2 regions of the Telluria sp. ZB4P34 genome follow, and region 2 is predicted to be linked to the other one. Evidence: predicted binding sites of a transcription regulator. Region 2 holds the regulator's gene; the other holds the start of a gene.

Region 1 (6,231 bases), on a different contig from region 2:
ATTACAACTTTGCTCTAACAGGGTGGGCGGGTCTCCCGCCCACGCGTTCATATTGCCGATGATTGGCGGCTCGGCTGATCACGGGCTGCTTGAACGCGTGGGCGGCATAGCCGCCCACCCTAGCGTTTCGCCGCCTGCTCGCCGGCCAGCCGCAGCGCCACCTTGTGGCGGAACCAGTCTTCCTTCACATAGCGGTACAGGTTCGCGCCCGGGCACACGGTCTTGCTTGAATGGTCGCGGTGGCCCTTGATGTCGTCCAGCGACACCTTGTACTTCGCGGCCAGCAGCGCCATCAGGTCGACGACGGCATCGAGTTGCTGCCGGTTCGGTTCGACTTCCTCGAAATTGCCCACCACTTCGATCAGCGCATGGCCGGCCGGGTCGTATTCCGTATTGGTGTCGCCGGCGAAACCGATGTCGCGGGCGGCGTAGATCCGGCCGTCGAGGTCGATGACGTAGTGGTAAGGGATGTCGAGCCAGCCCTTGCTGGCGCGCGACCAGCTTTGCAGGCGGCGCAGGTAGGCTTGCGGATCGGTGCCCGGCTTGAAGGGCTCGCCCTGGTGGTGCAGCGTGATCTGGGTAATCGCATGGCGGCGCGCCCTGGCCGCATCGGCCGGGCTACCGCCCCAGGCGGCCACGGGAACGATGGCGCGCTCGACGGCGGCCAGCGGTTCGGCCGCATGGGCGGACAGCGACAGCAGGAGGGGCAGCAGGAGGGGCAGGGTGGCGAGGGCAGGGAAGGGGCGCATGCTGGGTTCGATGGAGCGAATGGGGACGAGCCCGCATCTTTCCACGTTTGCGCGCGCCGCGCCAGCGCCGGCGCGTCGAACGATGCAAATCTGATAAGCTAGCATCGATACCTGCGTCTACTACCGACCTCCACCGACCTCCACCACGGACACCATGAGAAGCATTGCCCAGATCCTCAACGACAGCAAGACCATCGCCATCGTCGGCCTGTCAGACAAACCCGAGCGCGCCAGCCATGGCGTCGCGGCCTACCTGCAAGAGCAAGGCTACAGGATCGTCCCGGTCAATCCCGGCAAGGCCGGCGAGACCATCCTGGGCGAACAGGTGTACGCGACGCTGCAGGAAGCGGCCGACGCCCTGGCCCCGAGCGGCGTACGCATCGACATCGTCGACTGCTTCCGCAAGTCCGAGGACATCCCGCCGATCGCGCGCGACGCCATTGCGGTACGCGCCGGCTGCCTGTGGATGCAGCTCGACATCGAGAACCAGGCCGCCGCCGACCTGCTGCGGGCAGCCGGCATCGACGTGGTCATGAACCACTGCATCAAGATCGAGCACCGCAGCCTGAATAGCTAGAGCTGGCGTATTTTCGCGGCGGCGGCTGCGTTACAATCGTGGCATCCCAACCCGAGCGAATGCCCGTCATGTCCAAGACCCTCACCCTGTCGCTTGCCACCGTCCTGGCAGCCTTTGCCCAACCGGCTGCCGCGCAGGCCACCAATGCGGTCGCACCCGCGCCTGCCTCCTCCCTGGCGCGCATGCCCGCCAGCTGCCCGGCCATCCTCAAGCAGAACTTCAAGCGCCTGCAGGACGAAACGCCGCAGGACCTGTGCCAGTACGCCGGCAAGGTGGTGCTGGTCGTGAACACCGCCAGCTACTGCGGTTTCACCAAGCAGTACGAAGGACTGGAAAAGCTGTACGCGAAGTATGGCGGCCGCGGACTGGTGGTGCTGGGCTTCCCGTCGAACGACTTCGGCAAGCAGGAGCCGGGCAACGCCAAGGAAATCGCCGATTTCTGCTTCAACACCTATGGCGTGCGCTTCCCGATGTTCGCCAAGACCGCGGTCACCGGTCCGGAAGCCAACCCGCTGCACGCCAGCCTGGCCAAGGCCACCGGCCAGGCGCCCAAGTGGAACTTCACCAAGTACCTGATCGGCCGCGACGGCAAGGTGCTGGAACATTTCCCGAGCAAGGTGACGCCGGAAGATCCGGCCCTGGTCGGCAAGATCGAGCAGGCACTGGCCATGTAAGGCCTGGATCGAATAACCTTTCTGTCATTATGGTTATTTGATCCATATCAAGGATTTTTTTGCACTGCATCAATATCCTTACCTTCGTCACTGATGACATGACGAAAGGTACGGAAAAAATGACAACGTTGTTGAAGCCTATCCTGGCGATCTCGCTCGCGCTCGCCGGCAGCCAGGCCCTGGCCCAGGAATCCAACTGGATGGTGCGCGCGCGCGCCGTCCACATCGACCCGGCGAACGCGTCTGCGCCGCTGGCCGGCGCCGGCGCGGCGGACCGCATCCACGTGAGCAGCAAGACCACTCCGGAAGTCGACATCTCGTACTTCTTCACGCCGCACCTGGCGGCCGAGCTGGTCCTGACCTATCCGCAGAAGCACAGCGTGTATCTCGACGGAGCGCGCATCGGCAGCTTCCGCCACCTGCCGCCGACCCTGAGTGCGCAGTATCACTTCGCCCCGCAGTCAAGCTTGAATCCCTACCTCGGTGTCGGCGTCAACTACACGCGCATCTCGCGCGTGAAACTGCTGAATGGGGCCGGTGAGCTCGAGAACGACAGTCTTGGCCTTTCCCTGCAGGCGGGCGTGGATATCCGCCTGGATGCGCGCTGGTCGCTGAATGTCGACGTGAAGAAGGCGAATATCCGCAGCGACGTACTGGTCGGCGGCGCGAAGGCGAGCCATGTGAAGGTGGACCCGGTGCTGTTCGGCGTCGGGGTCGGCTACCGCTTCTGAGAGCGCCTGACAAACCCTCCATGGCTGCGTTGCACCGTCTTGCCGTACGAGTGTACTGTCTTCAACGGTGCGCCTTGCCCTGAAGGCCTTGTTAGACGCTCTAAAACCGCATCAAGCCTGCGGGTCGTCCGCCAGGACCGCCCGCAGCGGCCCGCGCAGCGCGTTGCAGACGACGATATCGTCGGCGCTCGCGAGCATCTCGCGCGTGATCACGCGCTCGCTCGCATTCCAGGCCGGCGCGCCCAAGAGCACGCTGCGCATCACGCCCGGCAGCAGCCCGCAGGACAGCGGCGGCGTATACCATGCCGCGCCGAAGCGGACGAACACATTGCTGCGGCCTCCCTCCGTGAGTTCCCCGCGTTCGTTGAAGAACAGCGCATCGAAGGCGCCCTGCGCCTCGGCGGCGCGCCAGGCCGCGTCGTAGCGGCCGCGCACGCCCGTCTTGTGGCGCAGGAACACGTCGCCGGAGTGCGTCGCCTCGCCGGCCAGCAGCACCGCCACCGGTTCGGCCAGTGGGACCAGCGGCGCCGCCTGCACGCTCGTCGCGCCCATGTGGTCGACGGACAGGCGCAGCCGGTGCAGCTGGCCGGAAGGCAGGGCGTCGCAGGCGTCGTTCAGCGCCGCGCGCGCGCCGCCATCGTCGAACGGGCGCCCGAAATAGCGGCAGGAAGCGGCCAGGCGGTCGAGGTGCTGCTCGACGTGGCGGCAGCCGTCGTCCCGGCTCGCGCGCAGGGTTTCGAAGATCTCGAACTCGTTGTGCAGGCCGGTGAGGAAGCGCGCCTTGAGCCGGCATTCGGCAAATTCGGAGTCAGCAATGCTGTCGTAGACGATGCCGGCGCCCACGCCCAGTTCCCCCTTGCGGGCGCCGCCCTCGGGCGCACCCAGCGCCAGGGTGCGGATCGGGACCGACAGGCAGAAATCGCCGAAACCCGTGCCGAAGCCCGCACCTGCGCCCGCACCTGAGCCCGCGCCGAAGGCCTGGCCGGCATGGGGAGGATCGAACCAGCCGATCGCACCGGTATAAATGCCGCGCGCGCTCGGTTCGAGTTCATGGATGATCTCCATCGTGCGGCGCTTCGGCGCCCCCGTGATCGAGCCGCAGGGGTAGAGCGCGGCGAATACCTGTTCGAGCGTGGCGTCCGCGCGCAGGCGCGCCTGCACGGTGGAGGTCATCTGCAGCACGCTGCCGTAGCGGCGCACCTCGAACAGCGCCGGCACGGCGACGCTGCCGGTGCGCGCCACCCGTCCCAGGTCGTTGCGCAGCAGGTCGACGATCATCAGGTTCTCGGCGCGGTTCTTGGCGTCCTGCGCGAGCGCCGTGGCGCGCTCCTGGTCGACGGCGTCGTCGCCGCTGGCCGGCGCCGTCCCCTTCATCGGACGCGCCGTCAGCACGCCCGCGTCGTGGCGCACGAACAGTTCGGGCGAGAAGGACAGCAGCGCGCCGCCCCCGGGCAGGGCCACCAGGGCGCCGTAGGGCACGCGCTGGCGCGCGCGCAGCCGCGCATACAGCTTGAGCAGCGAACCGAAGGTGTCGAAGCGCAGGCGGTAGGTGTAGTTGACCTGGTAGGTGTCGCCCGCGGCGATGTAGTCGCGGATGCGCCGGATCGCATCGGTGAAGGCGGCTTCGTCGACGTTGGCCGCGAGGCCGGCCACGCCGGCCAGCTCGTCGGCGGGCGCGCGGGTGGCGATCCAGGCTTCCACCTGGGCCGCGTCGAGCAGTTCGCAGTGTTCGAACAGCAGCACCTGGGCCAGCGCGCCCTCTACCCGGTGCGCGGGCAGGCCGTGCAGGTGCGCGCCCAGCTCGTAGCTCAGGAGCGGCACCGCATACAGGCCGCGTCCCAGCGCGTCCTGCATGTCGCGCAGCAGCTGCGGCCATCCGGCGGCATCCTCGCAGCGCAGCAGGCCAGCATGGCGGCTGTAGAGGCGCGAGCGGGCCTCGCCGTTCCTGCCAGGGGGGCCGGCATCGTCGAGCAAGGCGAAGACTTCGTCGGTATCCATGATGCGCCGCGGTTTCCGCTACCTTATGCCGCCAGCAGCAGCGACAGCTGCAGCGCCGTGCCTTCGGCCGGGTTCAGTTTGAAGCCGCTCTTGGCGAAGCGGTGCCAGCGGCCGGTCACGTAGCTCACCAGCAGGCTGGCGCGCGCCGCGACGTCGGCTTCCTGGCCGTGGCCCTGGGTGGCGGCCACCCGCAGGGCGCCCTTGAAGGCCAGTTCGATCTTGTCGTAGAACCCGTTCATGCGCAGCTGCAGGCGTTCGTCCTCGCCAACCAGGGCGTCGCCGATCAGCACCCGGGTCATGCCCGGGTTGTTGCTCGAGAAGGACAGCAGCATCTGCAGGATGGCGTGCGCCTGGCTCACGCCGTCTTCTTCGCGCTCGGCGATCTGGTTGATCAGGCCGAACACGCTCGACTCGATGAATTCGATCAGGCCCTCGTACATTTGCGCCTTGCTGGCGAAGTGGCGGTACAACGCCGCTTCCGACACCGCCAGGCGCGCCGCCAGCGCCGCCGTGGTGATTTTCTCGCCCTTGGGCTGCTCGAGCATCGAGGCCAGGGCCTGGAGGATTTGCAGCTTGCGCTGTCCTGGCTTGGTTGCCATGTGATCCCTAGTGATGAAGCCTATTGTTGTCGTGTTAGCGCAGCCGGTGCAGACGCGCCGGCAGCTGCCGCACGGATTTTACTTTGACATCGACGTAACCGGGGCGTTTCAGGGTCCGCGGCAGGGGGGCCGCTTGTGCCCTCCCTGCGATCGGGTCGCTCATGCGCAGGTATTGCGTCACCCACACGGTGCGCAGTCCGAGGCGGCTGGCGCTTTTCAGGTTGGCCAGCGTGTCCTCGACCAGGATGCAGCGGCGCGCCGCCACGCCGTGCTTGCGCAGCAGGCGGCGCAGCATCAGGCTTGACGGCTTGGGACGCAGCTGGCGGTGCACGTGCATGTGTTCGATCGCGACGTGGTGCGCGAAGTGCCGGCTCAGGCCCAGGTGGCGCATGACGTCGGTGGAATAGCGCGTCGGTGCGTTGGTGAGCAGGATCTTGCGGCCCGGCAGGCGGCGCAGCAGCGTGCCCAGGCCTTTCTCCGCCCGCAGCAGCTTGTCGAGCGCGCCGAGGTCGTGCGTAACGTGCAGGAAGTCGGCCGCCGATACCTGGTGGTGGCGGATCATGCCGAGCAGGGTGGCGCCGTAGCGCTTCCAGTAGCCCAGGCGCGCGGCGTCCACCGCGGCCTGGCTGGCAGGGGTGAGCCCATCGCCCAGCACGCGCGCGATGTAGGTGTTCATGTTCGCGCTGATCGCCGGGAAGATCGCGTGCGACGCGTCATGCAGCGTGTTGTCGAGGTCGAACAGCCAGACGGGAGAGGGGAGGGTATGATTTGGCACGATTGACGATACGACAGGAGAAATGAATGCGGCGACGTTCGATTATAGTGGTCTTCCTCAGCCTGTTCCTGATGGCGTTCCAGGCGTTTGCCGGTCAGGCTTCCGCGAAGCCTGACCCGGCGCCGGAA
Region 2 (6,231 bases):
AGGCGAAGAAGGAGCTGGGCGCGAAGTTCTCGCTGCCTGGCTTCCACGACCTGGTGCTGGGCGCCGGCTCGGTGCCGCTGGACGTGCTGGGCGAGCTGGTGGACAGCTGGATCACCAGGCAGAAGAAGGCTTGAGGTGCGCGCCGCACGCCACGTCCGCGGCGTCGCCCTGGCCATGATGCTGGGGCTGGGGCTGGCGCCGGCCAGCCAGGCCTGCCGGGCGCCGCCCATGGCGCAGCTGGTCACACCGGACGAACTGATCGCCGGCGCCCGTGACGTCTCGGTGGCCAAGGTGGCGCACGTCGCCGACCTCGGCGGCGGCCTGGTGCGCTACGACTTCGTCGTCGAGAAGCGGCTGCTGGGCCCGGACCGTCACGAGTTCTCCGTCAGCGGCCGGGCAGTCGGCCACTACCAGGAGCGCGAGGGTTCGCCGGACCACAGCGACGCCGCATTCTGGCAACGCGGCGGCGGCAGGCTGACGAACGAAGGCGACTGCGTGCTGCGGCCCGCCTTCCGGCTCGGCGAAAGCTACCTGATGTTCATGAACCAGGCCGCCACCTGGCGCAGCTTCGAGCGGCTCGATGCCGGCACCGGGCCAGGCTACGCGCATGACAAGTGGCTGCTCTACGTGGAGGAAAAGCTGGGCGCGGGACCGGCGCCGTGAGGTCAGGCGCCGCCTTCGTCGTCGCGGCGCTGTGGTCCGGCAGCGGCCATGCCTGCTTCGCCCCACCGTCCCATCAGCTCATGGGCGTCAACGAGCAGATCGCGGGGGCGACCGATATCTCGCTAGCCAGGGTGGCCGGCGCGACCTTGCTCGACAATGGCGGCGTGCGCTACGACTTCGTCGTGCACAAGCGCCTGAGGGGGCCGTACCGGACGCGCTTCAGCCTGGCGGTGCGGGCCAACCCGCCACCGGAAAATCGCCAGCATGCCGAAGACCATCGCGACCCGGCCTTCTGGCAGCCGGGAGGCGGGCGCCTGATGAACGACTCCGATTGCCAGATACATCCGGTATTCACGGTCGGTGAGACCTACCTCGTGTTCTACGGGCCGCCTGTCACGCGGCGCAGCTTCGAACGCGTCCGCACCGTCGGCGGCCAGCCGATCAAGGACGACCGCTGGCTGTACTACGTCGAACGGCGGCTGAACGGACCGTGGACGAGCGGCGCCGTCCCCTTGCCCCCGTGGGAGCGGACCCGGCCCGATCATTCAGGACTCTCAGGTCCTATATGGGAATACCGATAGCGCGCATACTCGCGCCGCCGGTGTGCGAATAGCCTTGGGACAAGCGTTGCCCCGGCAGCGCTTTGCCCCTACACTGCCGTCGCACAGCCGACTTTCGTGACCTTCTTCCACAGGAGCACAGCATGGAAACACAGGAACTCTACCGCGGCCGCCTGATCGACCACATCCAGCTGGTCGTGCGCGACCTGCCCGCGTCGCGCAGGTTCTACGCCGCCGTCTTCGAGATGCTGGGCATCCCGCTCGGCGGCGAGGGCGAGGACTACTTCTGGGCCGACGAGCTGTTCGTGTCCAGCCGTACCAGCGAAGCGGCGCAGGGCGTGCTGACCGGGCGCCACCACCTGGCCTTCCAGGCGCGCGACCGCAAGATGGTGAACGCCTTCTATTACGCGGCCCTCGCCGCCGGCGGCAGGGACAACGGCCGGCCCGGCGAGCGCGCCTACCATCCGGGCTACTACGGCGCCTTCGTGCTCGACCCGGACGGCAACAATATCGAAGCGGTCTACCACGGCGCGGCGAAGCGAAGCGCGCCTGCCGTGCGCGTCACGTTCTGACGGGGCCGGCCCGGCGGCGAAGGCCGCTATCCTGCCCCTACGGGATCGGCATGCTGCAAACAGGTTGAGCGTCACCCCATCACATCATGCATACTGAGTTGCTTGCCGGAAACTCAGCTCGTACAATGCTGCTTCGATGAACTGCAATGAACGCGCATGATGATGAAGTGGATGGGACTGGCCGCAGCCGCGGCCTTGGTGTCGGGATGTGCCGGCAATCCGGTTACCGAAATGAGCAATCAGGTGTTCAACGGCTTCCAGGACCTGCCCGCAGAGATGCGCGGCCGGAACATCGCCGGCTGGGTCGCTTTCGACGAGGAATGGGCCGGCCGCTACAACCGGATGGCGCGCAACCAGCTGTACGTCCAGCACATCAAGCCGGGCACGCCCGAGTTCGGACTTCGGGTCATCCGTTTCAACATGTCGAACTCCGAAGGCAGCATGCTGTGGATGGAGTCCGGCCAGCTGGCCTTCATGACCGGCGCTGTGGTTCCCGACCACATGCGGCGCCTGCGCGCCGGCGACATCGTGGAAGTGCGCCAGACCGGGACCTGGAAGACCATGAGCGGCTTCGCCAGTACCGGCGAGGGCAACATCGTGGTGCGCATCCTGTGCTCGGTCGGCACGCCGGAGTACGAAGAGTGTCTGGACAAGGCGCCGCGCATCGGCCGCTTCAAGGGCAAGGGCGAGACCCATACGCCTTATCCGGCCAGCGTCAAGGCGTACGGCTATACCTTCACGCCGATGTATGATGCGGAAGGGAAGGCATTGCGGGCCTTCCCCTGAACGGCAAGGATTCGCTCCTGGGCATCCGCCTGCCTTGATTTCATCTTCCCATACTGTCGACGCTGCCCACCAGCGCCTGCGCCGCGCCCAGCCCCCACGGAATTGGAGGGGCCAGCGCGGCCCGGCGGCGAAAGCCGCTATACTGCGCCGACCATGCGCATCCAGCTTTTCTCCGACCTGCACCTCGAACGCTACCCGCACTTCGTCCCCGAGCTCCGGCCCGACACCGACGTGGTGGTGCTGGCGGGGGATATCGGCTCCTACCAGGCCGGCTCGCGCCTGCTGACCGACGACTTCGGCCTGGAGCGCTTTTCGCCCCTGCGGCCCGGCGCCGGTCCTGCGCGCGTGCTCTACATCCCCGGCAACCACGAATTCGACGGCCTCGAATTCGACCAGGCCTACGCGCGCCTGCGCGCCACCTGTGCCGCCCTCGGCATCGAATGGCTGGACCGCGAGACCATCACGATCGGCGCCGTGCGCTTCGTCGGCACGACGCTGTGGAGCGACTTCGATGCGCTCGCGCTGCAGGAACAGGACCTGACGAAACAGCTGCAGCGGCGCGACAAGGCCTTCCGCGCGGCCAACTACTACCTGTCGAAGAACACCACCCTGAGGAACGGCGAGAAGCTGCTGGCCGAAGGCATCCGCGCGCTGTCGCTCGACTGCCAGCGCTGGCTGCGCGCGGCGCTGGCGGCCCCGTTCGAGGGCAGCACGGTGGTGGTGACCCACTTCGCCCCCAGCCTGCACAGCGCCGACCCGCGCTACGGCCTCACTCCCGGCACCGCGGGCTTTTGCAATGCGCTCGACGCGCTGTTCCCGCAGGCCGACGTCTGGATCCACGGGCACCTGCACTGCGCCAACGACTATGTGGTCAAGGGTGTCGAGGACGGCCGCGCGTGGTCCTGCCGCGTCGTCGCCAATCCGCTGGGCTACCTGAGCAAGGGCGAACAGGAAGGATACCGGCCGGAGCTGGTGATCGAGGTCTAGAGGCTGGCGCTATGATGAGGGCAGGCGATGCAAGGCCGGCCACGGGTTTGCCAGCTGGGCGACGAGCAACGCAGCACCACTCGAACAGGCGCGCCGACGGCGACTCGATCCCTGCCGGGACAGGTTCTCAGCCCATCGGGCTGCAGACGTCGGTGCCGGCCGCCAGCGCCTTGAGCTTGGCCGGGTCGAGCAGGGTGACTTCGCGCTTGTCCACCTGCAGCCAGCCCTGCTTCTTGAAGCGCGACAGCAGGCGGCTGACGCTCTCGATGGTCAGTCCCAGGTAGTTGCCGATGTCCTCGCGCGACATGCGCAGCTGGAAGCTGTGCGGCGAATAGCCGCGCGCGGCGTAGCGCGCCGACAGGTTGACCAGGAACACGGCGAAGCGCTGCTCGGCGCGCATGTTGCCGAGCAGGAGCATGACGTTCTGCTCGCGCGTGATCTCCTGGCTCATGATGCGGTGGAAGTGGCGCAGCAGGGCCGGCACCTGGCCGAATAGCTCTTCCAGGCGCGAGAACGGGATCTCGCACACTTCGCTGTCCTCGAGCGCCACGGCGTCGCAGTGGTGGGTGCCGCTGATCGCGTCCATGCCCAGCAGTTCGCCGGCCATCTGGAAACCGGTGATCTGGGCCTCGCCGGCCGCGTTCACCTGGTAGGTCTTGAAATGCCCGAAGCGCACCGCGTACAGGTTGCGGAAGGGCTCGCCCACCGCGTACAGGCGCTCGTCGCGCGCCAGGCGCCGGCGGCGGCCGATGATCTGGTCGAGGCGGTTGATGTCGGCGTCCTCGAGTCCCATCGGCAGGCACAGCTGGTGCATGCTGCAGTTGCCGCAGCTGGTCTTGAGGGCCTGGATGCTGATCGGCGCTTCGCCAGGGAGCGAAATGGCTTGGTTCATGGCGGGGAGAACGGAGTGCGGACGGGAGCATTATAGACGGCAGTCCGGGTTCCCCGTTTTCTTTTTACTCCAGGAAGGAAAGCTCACCGGCCAGGCCGGCCACCCTGCGCTATCCGGCGGTGACAGGGGTTGCTTCCGATTTCTGACGCTAAGAAAAGGTTCAGGCGCGAAAGCTAACGGTGGCCCTACAGCGCCGCCTCGTGGCCTCGAGCCGGACATGCACGCGCCAACGGCGTATCAAAACGACACTGCCAAGCGTGCGCGCGGGCTGCGCGTGCTAGATTCTGGTCACGCTACGGGAGCCCCGTCGGGCAGTACAAGCACGCGATACAAGCACGCATTACGAGCACGCACTACGAGCACGCACTACGAGCACGCACTACGAGCACGCACTACAAGCACGCACTAATAGGGACGCACTACAAGCACGCACTACGCCAACGAGGAGCCTGCATGTTCGATATGTCCGCATTGGATCTGGCGCGCATCCAATTCGCGTTCACGATGTCTTTCCACATCCTGTTTCCAGCGATCACCATCGGCATGGCGAGCTACCTGGCCGTGCTCGAACTGTGCTGGCTCCGGACGCAACGCCAGGTCTACGTCGACCTCTACCACTACTGGCTCAAGATCTTCGCCGTCACCTTCGGCATGGGCGTCGTGTCGGGCATCGTGATGGCCTACCAGATCGGCACCAACTGGAGCTACCTGTCCGAGTTCGCCGGCAGCATCCTGGGGCCGATCCTGTCCTACGAGGTGCTGACCGCCTTCTTCCTCGAAGCAGGCTTCCTCGGGGTGATGCTGTTCGGCTGGAACCGGGTCGGACCGGGGCTGCACTTCGGCGCCACCTGCGCGGTGGCGGTCGGCACCCTGATCTCGTCCACCTGGATCCTGGCCGCCAACAGCTGGATGCAGACGCCCCGGGGCTATGCCATCGAGGGCGGGCGCATGGTCCCGGTCGACTGGCTGGCGATCGTCTTCAATCCCTCCTTTCCCTACCGCCTGCTGCACATGGTGATCGCGGCCTACCTGTGCACGGCGCTGATCGTGGGCGCCGCCGGGGCCTGGCAACTGCTACGGGGGCGCGACAACCCGGCGGTGCGCAAGATGCTGTCGATGGCCATGTGGATGATCCTGGTCGTGGCGCCGATCCAGGCGGTGGTGGGCGACTTCCACGGTCTGAACACGTTGAAGCACCAGCCGGCCAAGCTGGCCGCGATGGAGGGTCACTGGCAGAACGAAGGGGACAAGGCGGTCCCGCTGCTGCTGTTCGGCGTGCCCGACATGGAAGAGGAAAGGACCAAGTATGCGGTCGGCATCCCGCACCTCGGCAGCCTGATCCTGACCCACTCGTGGAACGGGCAGATCCCGGGGCTCAAGGAGTTTCCGCGTGAAAACCGGCCAAACTCGCTGATCGTGTTCTGGAGCTTCCGGCTGATGGTCGGGCTGGGGCTGCTCATGATCGCGCTGGGGGCCTGGAGCTTGTGGTTGCGGCGGAAGCGGGGAGGGGAGGCGCGGCTCTGGACCAGCCGTCCCTTCCTGCGTTTCGCGCTGTGGATGGGGCCGGCGGGCCTGGTCGCCATCCTGGCAGGCTGGACCACGACCGAGGTCGGGCGCCAGCCCTGGGTCGTGTACGGCGTGCTGCGCACGGCCGACGCGGTCTCGCCGCACAGCGCCGGCACCCTGGGGCTGACGCTGGCGCTGTTCGTGGTCGCCTACCTGTTCGTGTTCGGCACCGGCACCCGCTACCTGCTGCGCATGATGCGCAAGG

Evidence for each region. The regulator FNR, encoded in region 2, switches genes on or off when oxygen is low (the NO sensors DNR and NnrR bind a similar motif). The targets are predictions, from matches to a motif close to TTGATNNNNATCAA.
Region 1: the regulator FNR is predicted to act here: its motif matches at 2,038-2,051, upstream of AC56KL_RS22900 (OmpW/AlkL family protein).

Annotation. Positions count from the first base shown of each region.
Region 1 covers NZ_JCASIF010000028.1:8,443-14,673, reverse strand. Annotated here, with positions in the region: gene AC56KL_RS22915 (peptidoglycan recognition protein family protein) at 120-749, opposite strand; gene AC56KL_RS22910 (CoA-binding protein) at 904-1,326, shown strand; gene AC56KL_RS22905 (glutathione peroxidase) at 1,395-2,000, shown strand; gene AC56KL_RS22900 (OmpW/AlkL family protein) at 2,120-2,731, shown strand; gene pabB (aminodeoxychorismate synthase component I) at 2,843-4,729, opposite strand; gene slmA (nucleoid occlusion factor SlmA) at 4,753-5,328, opposite strand; gene AC56KL_RS22885 (pyrimidine 5'-nucleotidase) at 5,363-6,103, opposite strand; gene AC56KL_RS22880 (TraB/GumN family protein) at 6,130-6,231, shown strand, end outside.
Region 2 covers NZ_JCASIF010000001.1:245,636-251,866, reverse strand. Annotated here, with positions in the region: gene AC56KL_RS01130 (DUF885 domain-containing protein) at 1-134, shown strand, start outside; gene AC56KL_RS01125 (hypothetical protein) at 136-663, shown strand; gene AC56KL_RS01120 (hypothetical protein) at 744-1,244, shown strand; gene AC56KL_RS01115 (VOC family protein) at 1,367-1,795, shown strand; gene AC56KL_RS01110 (hypothetical protein) at 1,952-2,581, shown strand; gene AC56KL_RS01105 (metallophosphoesterase) at 2,735-3,568, shown strand; gene fnr (fumarate/nitrate reduction transcriptional regulator Fnr) at 3,696-4,460, opposite strand; gene AC56KL_RS01095 (cytochrome ubiquinol oxidase subunit I) at 4,914-6,231, shown strand, end outside.